3 regions of the Citrobacter sp. U14242 genome follow, and region 2 is predicted to be linked to each of the others. Evidence: predicted binding sites of a transcription regulator. Region 2 holds the regulator's gene; each other region holds the start of a gene.

Region 1 (4,241 bases), on a different contig from region 2:
GCCAGACTACTGGCCGCTGTGGCTCATTTATGCAGGCGTAGTCATTCTGTTGATGATTGCCGGTCTGGTGGTTCATGCGCTGCTGCGTCGAATGCTGGCACCCAAAACGGCAGCCGGAGAAGAGCACCGTGACTATCTCTACTCATTGGCTGTCCGCCGTTGGCACTGGGGAAATGCGCTGCTTTTTATCCTGCTTCTGCTCAGCGGTTTGTTCGGCCATTTTTCTATCGGACCGGTAGCTCTGATGGTGCAGGTGCACACCTGGTGTGGATTCGCATTACTGGCTTTCTGGCTTGGCTTTGTCATGATCAATGCCACCAGCGGCAACGGTTGTCACTATCGTGTGCAATTCAGCGGGTTGATAACGCGCTGCCTGCTGCAAACACGTTTTTATCTGTATGGGATAATGAAAGGTGAGGCACATCCGTTTGCGGCAACAGCGGAGAATAAATTTAACCCCCTGCAACAGTTAGCCTATCTGGCCATCATGTATGCGTTGGTTCCGCTGTTAATCATTACCGGGTTGCTCTGTCTTTACCCGCAGATTATAGGGGCCGGGCCGGTGGTACTGGTGCTGCATATGGTGTTGGCGATTGTTGGCATTTTGTTCATTTGTGCACATATTTACCTGTGCACATTGGGTGACACGCCGGGGCAAATCTTTCGCAGCATGATTGACGGCTATCACCGTCATCGCAGCCATCATGCAGAAACAGCATCACATAAAGGCTAATCCTGCGGGTATTTTGCAGGGGAAGCCCGTCTGACATTCTTTCTTTATCAGCAAGAAAATGTGCCTTATGTCACATTTTCTTGCAATTTATCCATGTTTGTTCGACAGAACTTCCGTAAAAAGAACGGCTATTTCTTCTGGTTATGAGGACATGCTGTTGAAACGCCGTTTGTTTATTGCCGCTTCGCTATTCGCGATAAGTTTTTCGTCCGCTTATGCGACTGATGTCGCCAGTTTTGCCCCCCGGCCTCCCGCCATCAATGCTGGCGCGTGGGTGCTTATGGATTACACCACGGGCCAAATCCTGACTGCCGGTAATGAACACCAGCAACGCAACCCCGCCAGCCTGACCAAGTTAATGACCGGCTATGTTGTCGATCGTGCGATTGATAGCCATCGCATTAGCCCAACGGATATCGTTACTGTCGGACGTGACGCATGGGCGAAAGATAATCCGGTGTTTGTAGGCTCATCATTAATGTTCCTGAAAGAAGGCGATCGCGTTTCAGTACGCGATTTAAGCCGCGGCTTAATTGTTGATTCCGGCAATGACGCATGCGTGGCGCTGGCTGATTACATCGCGGGTGGACAGCCACAGTTTGTCGCAATGATGAACAGTTACGTTGAGAAGCTGAAGCTTAAAGATACACATTTCGAAACGGTGCATGGGCTGGACGCGCCAGGCCAGCATAGCTCGGCCTACGATCTGGCTGTGTTGTCCCGGGCGATTATTCACGGGGAACCGGAGTTCTACCACATGTACAGTGAGAAGAGTCTTACCTGGAACGGTATCACGCAGCAAAACCGTAACGGACTGCTGTGGGATAAAACGATGAACATCGATGGCCTGAAGACCGGGCACACATCCGGGGCAGGATTCAACCTGATCGCCTCCGCAGTTGATGGACAGCGTCGCCTGATTGCTGTGGTCATGGGCGCCGACAGCGCGAAAGGGCGCGAGGATCAGGCACGCAAACTGCTGCAGTGGGGGCAACAAAATTTTGATACGGTGCAGGTTTTGCGTAGCGGTAAACAAGTCGGCGTCGAACGAATCTGGTATGGCGATAAAGAAAAAATTAGCCTCGGTACCGAGCAGGATTTCTGGATGGCACTGCCTAAGGCTGAAGTCCAGAATATCAAAGCAAAATATGTTCTTGATAAGAAAGAACTGGTAGCACCTATTGCCGCGCATCAACGCGTGGGGGAAATTGAACTCTATGACAGAGATAAACTGGTGGCTCATTGGCCTCTGGTCACCCTGGAATCGGTCAGTAAAGGCGGCGTATTTTCGCGTCTGAGCGATTACTTCCACCATAAGGTGTAATTTTCACCCATGCTACTGACTGGCAAGAGTGCGAAACTGCTCACATAATAATCACTATTTCCTTGTGGCCGCAATACGCAAAAATTACACTGTATATAAATACAGTGTAGTGAAGGAGGTTATATGGAGTACGAGATAAAGCAGGTCGATAAACGCAGGATTGCCGGTTTTCATATGGTTGGACCGTGGGAGCAAACGGTAAAGCAGGGGTTTGAGCAGTTAGTCATGTGGGTGGATGACAAGCAGATAGTGCCGCTGGAGTGGATCGCCGTTTATTACGATAACCCCGATGTTGTGCCTGCTGAAAAACTGCGCTGCGATACTGTGGTTTCCGTCGCAGAGCATTTTGAGATCCCAGAGAACAGCGAAGGTGTGATACTGACTGAACTGGCAGGTGGTGAGTATGCTATTGCTGTTGCACGTGTTGAAAATCATGACTTTGCGACGCCATGGTATCAATTTTTTAATCTTCTGCTGCAGGACGCAACATACCAGATAGCAGCCAAACCCTGTTTTGAGATTTATATGAATAATGGAATGGAAGACGGTTACTGGGACATCGAAATGTATGTGCCAGTACAGTCGAAGTAGCTGTTTTTTGTGTAAATTGGGATGAAAGTCCTGGTGATAACGATGATGTTTTCACTAAAAAAGCAGGTACAATTCTGTTCTTTGCTATTCCCTGACGGAGTGGATGAGTGCGTGCCGATAAGTCGCTGAGTCCTTTTGAAATTCGTTTGTATCGTCATTATCGCGTAGTGCACGGTATTCGCATTGCGCTGGCGTTTCTTCTTACTTTTCTGTTGGTTCGCCTGCTGGATATTCCTGAAGGTACGTGGCCTCTGATCACGCTGGTTGTGATTATGGGGCCCATTTCATTCTGGGGTAATGTCGTCCCAAGAGCGCTTGAACGCATTGGCGGGACGATTCTGGGCTCAGTCCTTGGGCTGGTTGCTCTGCGTCTCGAACTCCTGTCACTTCCGCTTATGCTGATATGGTGCGCAGCAGCGATGTTTCTCTGCGGCTGGCTGGCATTAGGTAAAAAACCCTATCAGGCGTTGCTGATTGGCATAACGCTTGCCGTCGTTGTCGGGGCTCCCGCGGGTGACATGAATACAGCGTTGTGGCGCGGTGGCGACGTCATTTTGGGATCGCTACTGGCGATGCTGTTTACCGGCATCTGGCCGCAGCGAGCATTTATTCACTGGCGTATTCAACTGGCACATTGTGTCGCGGGTTATAACCGGGTGTATCAGGCTGCATTGTCACCTAACTTGCTCGAACAGCCCCGACTGGAGAAGCATTTACAGCAACTACTGAGTGACGTTGTCAAAATGCGTGGACTCATTGTTCCCGCCAGTAAAGAGACCCACATCCAAAAATCAATCTTTGAAGCTATTCAGACGGTCAATCGCAACCTGGTGTGCATGCTTGAGCTGCAAATCAACGCGCTGTGGGCAACACGTACCAGTCACTTTGTGATGCTGAACGCGCATACCTTGCGTGAGACTCATCTCAGAACGCAACAGGCGCTACTGACGATCACTCATGCACTCTATGAAGGTAATCCACAGCCGATACTTGCCAATACGGAAAAACTCAACGACACCGTGGAGGAGTTGCGCCAACTCATTGCTGAGCATAAAGGCGATAATGTTGCTGAAACACCTATTCACGGCTATGTCTGGTTGAATATGGAGATGGCGCGACAACTGGAATTGCTCTCACATTTAATTTGTCGTGCGCTGCGCAAATAAAGAGCAGATCAGGGGATTGGCTCTACTGCTGCTTCGATTCAGCAAAGATTAAGGGTATGATATTGAAAAAGGCTAAAACCATTGGTAACTACAATGGCTTTACCCTCGATAATTCAGGTTTCAGCCATGCATTATCAATGCAGATGCAACTTGAAGTATGGCGGGCATGAAAGTAATGTTGACCCACTTTAGCCGTTGTTTTAACGAATCCGAATCTCACATTATCAGGGGTGTAAAAATGGAAACTACCAAGCCTTCTTTCCAGGACGTGCTGGAATTTGTTCGTCTGTTCCGTCGTAAAAACAAACTGCAACGTGAAATCCAGGACGTTGAGAAAAAGATCCGTGACAACCAGAAACGCGTCCTGCTGCTGGACAACCTGAGTGACTACATCAAGCCCGGCATGAGCGTTGAAGCGATCCAGGGT
Region 2 (4,241 bases):
CAATCTTTAACTTCTTTCTCCGCCTGATCTTTCGCGTACCCGTATCGTTCCTGGACTTTACCTACCAACTGGTCGCGTTTACCTTCAATGACCGTCATATCATCATCGGTCAGTTTGCCCCATTGCTCTTTCACTTTACCTTTGAACTGTTTCCAGTTACCGCTGACTTCGTCTTTATTCATCATCAAGTCCTCATCGTTAGGTTGTGAATAGCGAGAGTGCTGCGCCCGGATACATGCTGTTTTTGCCGGGCGTGATAATAAGTGTAGTCAGGGATTCTGGGTTTTATTTACTATTCAGAATTTTTAACCATAGGCATCAGGCAAACCAGGTGCCCTTACGCCAGTGACGTCGCCAGATGAAGGCCAGTGAAAGACCTCGCAACGCGAGAAAAACGGTTAACGCCAGCCACAAGCCGTGGTTTCCCAGTAGCGGTAAAGCCAGTAGCGTTAACGCGAAACCCGCGGCCGCAACGGCCATGCTGTTACGCATTTCCGCGGCACGCGTTGCGCCAATAAACATCCCGTCCAGCAGATAACACCAGACGCCCACCAGCGGTAAAATCACCTGCCAGATGAGATAGCGATCGGCCAGAAGTTGGATCTGCGGCAATGAGGTCAATAGCGCAATGATCTGCTCGCCGAACAGGGCATAGACCAGGGAAAACAGGATTGCCACGATACCCGACTGCCGGCAAGCCGCCCGCCAGACATCCAGCAACTGGCTGCCATCCCGCGCGCCATAAGCCTGACCAGAATGTGCTTCCACGGCATAGGCAAATCCATCCAGCGCGTAAGCGGTGAACGTCAGCAGGGTCATCAGAACGGCATTGACAGCAATGACATCGCTACCGAGGCGAGCCCCGAGTACCGTGATAGCACCAAAGCAGAGTTGTAACAGCAGCGAACGCAGCATGATGTCACGGTTAAGCGCCAGTAAACGGCGGAAGTTGCCGCGCCACGCAAGCTTCAACATCGCCAGCGAAACCCCACGCAAATGCAGAACGTTGCGTACCATCATCAGGCCGATCAGTAACGTGACATATTCAGCAATCACCGTCGCCAACGCCGCGCCCTGCACGTTCATATGCAGGCCCATCACCAGCCACAAATCGAGCGCGATGTTAAGCACATTGCCAACAATCAGCAGGATCACTGGCGCGCGTGCATACTGGACGCCAAGCAGCCAGCCAAGCAGCACCAGATTGGCCAGTGAGGCGGGCGCGCTGAGCCAACGGATTTCAAGGAAACGTCTGGCCTGCTCCAGCACCGCTTCACTACCTCCCACGATATGCAACGCCAGGCTGATAACCGGTGTACGAAACAGTGCGATAAGCAATCCGGCACCCAACGCCAGCATCAGCGGCTGAACCAGCGCTCGTGCCAGTGCCTGCGGATTTTTCGCGCCGAACGCCTGAGCTGTCAGACCGGTGGTACTCATGCGTAAAAACAGCAGTAACATAAAGAGAAAACTGGTCGCTGTTGCGCCAACGGCAACGCCACCAAGGTAGACCGGGCTATCCAGATGACCAATCACCGCCGTATCCACCAGCCCCAGCAGTGGGACAGTGATGTTGGAGAAAATCATCGGTAAGGCAAGGTGCCAAAGTGCTTTATCAGAGGAGGTAAAGAAAGGCATGGAAAGGAGCCTGAAAAGGAATTAACGCGTTTTTGTAGGCCCGACAAGCGTAACGTCATCGGGCAACTTGCCGGAGAGCGATATAAACGCCTTTTCCGGCCTACAGGAAATCAGCAGATCATTACAGCCATTCACCGTTACGAATCACGCCGACAGCCAACCCTTCAATAGTGAAGCTTTGTTCACGCAGGTCAACGATGATCGGTTTGAACTCGCTGTTTTCTGGCAGAAGCTCAACCTTATTGCCCTGCTTTTTCAGGCGCTTAACCGTGACTTCATCATCAATACGGGCAACAACAACCTGGCCATTGCGCACGTCCTGCGTTTTATGCACAGCCAGTAAATCGCCATCCATAATCCCGATATCTTTCATCGACATGCCGCTGACGCGCAGCAGAAAATCGGCGTTCGGTTTGAACAGTGATGGGTCAACCTGGTAATGACCTTCAATGTGCTGCTGTGCCAGAAGGGGCTCACCGGCCGCGACACGACCAACAAGCGGTAAACCTTCCTCTTCTTCCTGCAGCAGGCGAATACCACGCGATGCGCCAGAAACGATTTCCAGCACACCTTTACGTGCCAGCGCTTTCAGGTGTTCTTCAGCCGCGTTTGGGGAACGGAACCCCAAACGCTGCGCGATCTCCGCACGCGTCGGTGGCATACCTGTCTGGCTGATGTGATCTCTAATGAGATCAAACACCTCTTGCTGCCTGGCCGTTAACGCTTTCATTCCGCCCCCTGGGTGTATATACAGTTATGCTGTGAGTATATACAGCTAAAGGCGAATTTGGAACCGCAAACTGCACAAAAAACAGGAGATTTATGAAGTTGTGGAATCTTTATCGCAAATGCGACCACAACAGGATGCCCCAGGTGATCAGCGCGACAAAAATAGAAAGCAATACCGCAGCCGATCCCATATCTTTCGCCCGGCCAGAAAGCTCATGATACTCAGAACCAATCCGGTCGACGACCGCCTCAATGGCGCTGTTCAGAATTTCAACGATCATCACCAGCATCACCGAACCAATCAGCAGTACGCGGGTAATCGCGTCAACGTCCAGCCAGCAGGCAATTGCTACCCCCAACAGTACGGCAACGCTTTCCTGACGGAATGCCGCCTCATTGATCCATGCGGCACGGAAACCTTTCCAGGAATAGCCTGCTGCTTTGATAATCCGAGTGAATCCAGTGGTATTATTGGCCATCAAAAGAACCTTTTTACATTATTAGCGTTAGTATCATTGTATCGTTACCCTGTTTGTTTCAGGGCATAAGCAAAGCTGCGCGAAGTATGACGGGATACCACAGAAATTCACTAAACTTTCTGATATCCTTGCAGCGCATTTGCATTATTAACCAGAGGCTTTACATCGTTTATGTCCGGCTGGCCACGAATTTACTACAAATTACTGAATTTACCATTAAGCATCCTGGTAAAAAGCAAGTCTATCCCGGCGGAACCCGCCCCGGAATTGGGACTCGATACCTCTCGTCCCATTATGTACGTCTTACCGTACAACTCAAAAGCTGACTTGCTGACACTGCGTGCCCAATGTCTGGTGCACGACCTCCCCGATCCCCTGGAACCGCTGGAGATAGACGGGACTTTGCTGCCGCGCTACGTGTTTATACACGGCGGCCCGCGTGTATTCACCTATTACACGCCAAAAGAAGAGTCCATCAAGCTGTTCCATAACTATCTCGATCTGCATCGCAGCAACCCCGATTTGGATGTGCAGATGGTGCCGGTATCGGTGATGTTTGGCCGTGCGCCAGGGCGCGAGAAAGGCGAGGTCAATCCGCCACTTCGCATGCTGAATGGCGTACAGAAATTCTTTGCCGTCTCCTGGCTGGGACGCGACAGTTTTGTCCGCTTCTCACCTTCCGTCTCCCTGCGCCGCATGGCAGACGAACACGGCACAGATAAAACCATCGCACAGAAACTGGCACGCGTCGCGCGTATGCACTTTGCCCGCCAGCGCTTAGCCGCGGTTGGCCCTCGCCTCCCTGCCCGCCAGGATCTGTTTAATAAACTGCTGGCCTCAAAAGCCATCGCGCGCGCGGTGGAAGATGAAGCTCGCAGCAAAAAAATCTCCCATGAAAAAGCGCAGCAAAACGCTATCGCATTGATGGAAGAGATTGCCGCGAATTTCTCCTATGAGATGATCCGCCTGACAGACCGTATCCTGGGCTTTACCTGGAACCGACTGTACCAGGGAATTAACGTTCACAATGCCGAGCGCGTACGCCAACTGGCGCACGACGGGCATGAAATCGTCTATGTGCCGTGCCACCGCAGCCATATGGACTACATGCTGCTGTCGTATGTTCTGTACCATCAGGGGCTGGTTCCACCGCACATCGCTGCAGGGATCAACCTGAACTTCTGGCCGGCTGGTCCGATTTTCCGCCGTCTGGGCGCATTCTTTATTCGTCGTACGTTTAAAGGCAATAAGCTCTATTCCACCGTATTCCGCGAATACCTGGGCGAGCTGTTCAGCCGTGGTTACTCGGTTGAATACTTTGTCGAAGGTGGTCGCTCACGTACCGGCCGTCTGCTTGACCCGAAAACCGGCACGCTGTCGATGACCATCCAGGCG
Region 3 (4,241 bases), on a different contig from region 2:
TTTAACTTCGATCTCAACACGACGATCCGGAGCCAAGCAGTCGATCAGCGCAGCGCGAGCTTTCACGTTGTCACAGGTGTTGCCAGTAACAGGGTTGGATTCGCCCATGCCACGTGCGGAGATTTTGTCAGATGGGATACCTTTAGAGATCAGGTAATCAACAACAGACTGAGCACGTTTCTCAGACAGACCCTGGTTGTAAGCGTCAGAACCGATGCGGTCAGTGAAGCCCAGAACAACGACGGAACCGTCTTTCGGATCCAGGTTGCTCAGCTGGCTGTACATCTGATCCAGAGCCTGCTGGCCTTCTGGTTTCAGAGTCGCTTTGTTGAAGTTGAACAGAACGTCAGACTTCAGAGTGAAGTGTTTGGTCTGTACTTCTGGAGCCGGAGCCGGAGCCGGAGCAACTACTGGAGCTGCTTCTTCCTGCTGGCCGAAACGGTAAGAAACACCAACGCTCAACAGACCGTTGTCTGGACGACCACCAACGGTGTTCGCGTCACCGATGTTGTTAGTCCACTGGTATTCCAGACGGGTAGCGATTTCAGGAGTAATTGCATACTCTACGCCACCAGCGAATACTGGGGATACACCAGTGTCGTGGTCTTTGAAGCCGTCGTTGTTTTTAGCATCTGCACGCCAAACCATACCACCCAGACGGGTATAAACGTCCAGATCGTCAGTGATTGGGTAACCCAGTTTAGCGGTCAGCTGAACGCCCTGAGCTTTGAATGCGCCATTTTCAGTGTTGCCTTTGTACGGCATACGACCTAACCAGTCGTAACCCATTTCAAAACCAACGTACGGGTTAACCTGGTAACCACCGAACGCACCAGCACCCAGTTGGCTTTCGTGGGTCGGTCCGTTGTTGTTGATCTGATTGTTGCCGATGTCATGGAACTGGGACCAACCCAGTTTAGCACCAGTATACCAGGTGTTATCTTTCGGAGCGGCCTGCGCCACGGTAGCGAAACCAGCCAGTGCCACTGCAATTGCGATAGCTGTCTTTTTCATTTTATGCGCCTCGTTATCATCCAAAATTCGCCATGAATATCTCCAGAGAGATAACACGGTTAAATCCTTCACCCGGGGACCAGTTCAATAGTTACTCTACCGATATCTGCGGCTTAAGCCGAGCACCCCTGGCGATGTAAAGTCTACAACGTACTCGAAAACTTACAAGTGTGAACTCCGTCAGGCATATGAAAAAAAAAGGCTTGTATACACAATATTTAACATTTATGGATGATTAATTGTACAGCTACTGTCGCGGAAACCGCTTCACACAGGCGTTCTCAAAGAAAATGTGTTAAAGCTCAAAGCCGAATTTTAGGGTGAAAAAAAATTCCAGGATAATTCCTAATTTTACTCAATGATACAAATTCGAGTGAATTTTTAGCCCGGAATGGTGTCTCCCCGCAAGTGTCTGAGCGCGTACAGGACGCATGATAAATCCCATTGCGTTTCCCTCATCTGCCGCTTTCACCAGTTCTGCATGTTCATCTTCTGTTAATTCTTCCGTCAGCCAGCCGATGACCACACTGTAATTCCCAGTGCGCAGCGCACGGACCATTGATTCCAGCGTATGGCAGGGAGAGAGTTGGCTGATTTGCATGACTTTCGTCAATGGGAGTCCGGCCGACTGCACCCACTCGCGGCTCAGTTTTTGTTGCGGCGTCAGCCAGAGCTGCCAGCGCGACTGCTGACCTAATTGCTGAAGCAGAGGAAGCAGCAGGAGTTGCGTCATCATGGGCTGGTCCTCGCGATAGACCACTTCACTGATAAGCCCAGCGGTAGTGTGTTCTGACGACACGCGCGCAACTTTGCTTGATGTGGAAGAGAACGACGAAGAACGATTTGCGTAGCCTGAAGTGTACATAATCAATCCAGCCCTGTGAGTTACTGTATGGATATACAGTAACCCTGCTGTCACCAAAGATCAACCTTATTTTCTGAAACAGGTTCGCAGTTTTTGGTTGTTGTTACGGTAAAAACAAAATTCATCTTGCCCCTTGCGAATAAGTTGCCTATTTTCGTCATTAACGGATCCGCTACTGCAAATCATTTTATTACGTTATGATTTAAAAGGACTTTTATGAAAAAACTTTCTTATGCAAGGATCTATAAATCACAAGAATATCTGGCGTCATTGGGGACGATTCGTTATCGATCGCTGTTTGGTGGTTATAGCCTGACAGTCGAGGACACGGTATTCGCTATGGTCGCCAATGGTGAGTTATATCTTCGGGCCTGTGAACAGAGCGCGCAGTACTGTGTAAAACAGCCCCCTGTCTGGCTGACATTTATAAAACGTGGACGTCCGGTGGTGCTCAATTATTATCAGGTGAACGATACGCTGTGGCAAAACCAGCAACAACTGGTGTCGCTATCACGGTATTCACTGGATGCGGCGTTAAAAGAAAAGCAAAGTCGTTTTGCACAGCATTGCCTGCGTGGACTGCCGAACATGACATTTCATCTGGAAACCCTGCTGAATGAAGCAGGTATAAAAGATGAAAGCACATTACGCATGTTGGGGGCAAAAATGTGCTGGTTGAAACTGCGACAGGTTAATCCCGCCCTGACGGTGAAAATACTCTATGCCCTTGAAGGCGCGATTGGGGGCATTCATGAGGCGGCGCTCCCGGCGATTCGTCGCCAGGAGCTTGTGGAGTGGGTGAGTTCTCTTACGCCTGAACCGGTATACTAGACGGCAATGCGGCAATTTGCTGCTGTAATCGTCTGATTTCTGGTAGTAGCGCTATCAACAGGCCAACTTGCTGTACGACCAGCGGTTCTTTGCTGTCCGGGCGTGGTTCAAGATGCTGAATCCGTTGCTTCAGTCCTTCAAGCGCCTGGTATACGCGCTGCTCGTCAGCGGGTTGATGATGAAGTGCATCATCAACATAGCAAACGGCATCGTCCAGTAATGCCAGAACGTCCGGGTTGGTTAACTGTTCACGGTGTGCGCCCAGCGCCGAGATATAACTGGTAAAGGTATGGTTGAGGCACAGCAAGCGGAATGCTGTTTCGCGCGTTTGGGCGGTGACATCCGGTTCACTCGACATATTCGACACCACGGATGCCAGCTCTGCGTCACGATTATGCGCATCGCGACGCGCAATACGGTATGCCAGACGATTGTCTCGCCCCTGATGATATTGTTCGAGAATGGCGTCAAGGTAACGACAGTTTGCATCGGTCGCCCGTTCAATCACTCGTGGCAGGTTGCGAAAGCGCCAGTCTGGCCAGATGAAACTGACGGCCGCCCATGCGATGGCACAACCGATCAGCGTATCGATGACGCGCGGTAGTGCGACTTCAAACCCTTCTCCAAGCAGGTTAAAGCACAGCAATACCAGCAATGTGATAAACATTGTGGCATGCGCGTACTGAACATTGCGGAAAGCGAAAAAGAGCACGCCGGTGATCACAAGCAGTATTAATTGCCCTTCCAGCGATGGGACGAACCACAGGATGGGCAATCCAATCGCTATCCCGACTAATGTGCCGATAATCCTCAACGCCAGACGATGGCGTGTGGCGTTGTAGTTGGGCTGGCAGACAAACAGGCTGGTCAGCAGGATCCAGTAGCCATGGTTCATACCCGTTATCTGGATAATGGCGTACCCGACGCAGAGCACCAGCGACATGCGAACCGCGTGGCGAAACAGCGCCGACTCCGGCGTAAAATTGCGACTCAGACGCAGCCAGATATCACTGAATCCATGCGGACTGTCATCGGCAAGCTGATTTTCTGACTCATTGCGTGAGAGTACCTGAGCCTGTTCAGACTCAATGGTGGCCAGTTGTGCATCGATAGCCCGCAGGTTTGACAGTAAGAATCCCAGCGTATTGAGCAGATCTGCAGGGGCACCGCTTGCACGCATGCGCTCAAGGGCGGCATCTATATGTGTAAAGACTCGCTCAAAGTGTGGATCGTGCTGGTAAGGGGTGCGTAGCAAAATGCAGCGAGACAGCTGCGTACAGGCTTGTCCCTGCATCGACATTAATCGCTGGAAACGAAACATTACATCGCTGTGACGGAAATGGTCGCGTAGCGTCTGGTACTGAATATGTGAGGAACTTGCGCGTTCGTGAATATCCTGCGCGACAAAATAGTAATGCAGTGTACGGCGGGTTCCTCGCTGTCCACGGTCACCGCGCAGACGGGTCAGTAATGATATTTTTGTTTGGTTCAACGTCGCCATCAGTTGCCCATTGGCCAGCGCTAAGTCATA

The links. The regulator LexA, encoded in region 2, represses DNA repair genes until DNA is damaged. The targets are predictions, from matches to a motif close to TNCTGTATGTACATACAGNA.
Region 1: the regulator LexA is predicted to act here: its motif matches at 2,145-2,164, upstream of sbmC (DNA gyrase inhibitor SbmC).
Region 3: the regulator LexA is predicted to act here: its motif matches at 1,901-1,920, upstream of sulA (SOS-induced cell division inhibitor SulA).

Annotation. Positions count from the first base shown of each region.
Region 1 covers NZ_JBKGLW010000010.1:60,024-64,264, reverse strand. The annotation lists gene phsC (thiosulfate reductase cytochrome B subunit) at 1-733, shown strand, start outside; gene dacD (serine-type D-Ala-D-Ala carboxypeptidase DacD) at 885-2,057, shown strand; gene sbmC (DNA gyrase inhibitor SbmC) at 2,181-2,648, shown strand; gene ACLJXE_RS17340 (FUSC family protein) at 2,756-3,814, shown strand; gene ACLJXE_RS17335 (DUF496 family protein) at 4,053-4,241, shown strand, end outside.
Region 2 covers NZ_JBKGLW010000013.1:86,242-90,482, forward strand. The annotation lists gene ACLJXE_RS20305 (CsbD family protein) at 1-182, opposite strand, end outside; gene dinF (MATE family efflux transporter DinF) at 319-1,638, opposite strand; gene lexA (transcriptional repressor LexA) at 1,760-2,368, opposite strand; gene ACLJXE_RS20320 (diacylglycerol kinase) at 2,478-2,846, opposite strand; gene plsB (glycerol-3-phosphate 1-O-acyltransferase PlsB) at 3,018-4,241, shown strand, end outside.
Region 3 covers NZ_JBKGLW010000008.1:11,086-15,326, reverse strand. The annotation lists gene ompA (porin OmpA) at 1-1,014, opposite strand, end outside; gene sulA (SOS-induced cell division inhibitor SulA) at 1,370-1,879, opposite strand; gene ACLJXE_RS14245 (TfoX/Sxy family DNA transformation protein) at 2,096-2,710, shown strand; gene yccS (YccS family putative transporter) at 2,688-4,241, opposite strand, start outside.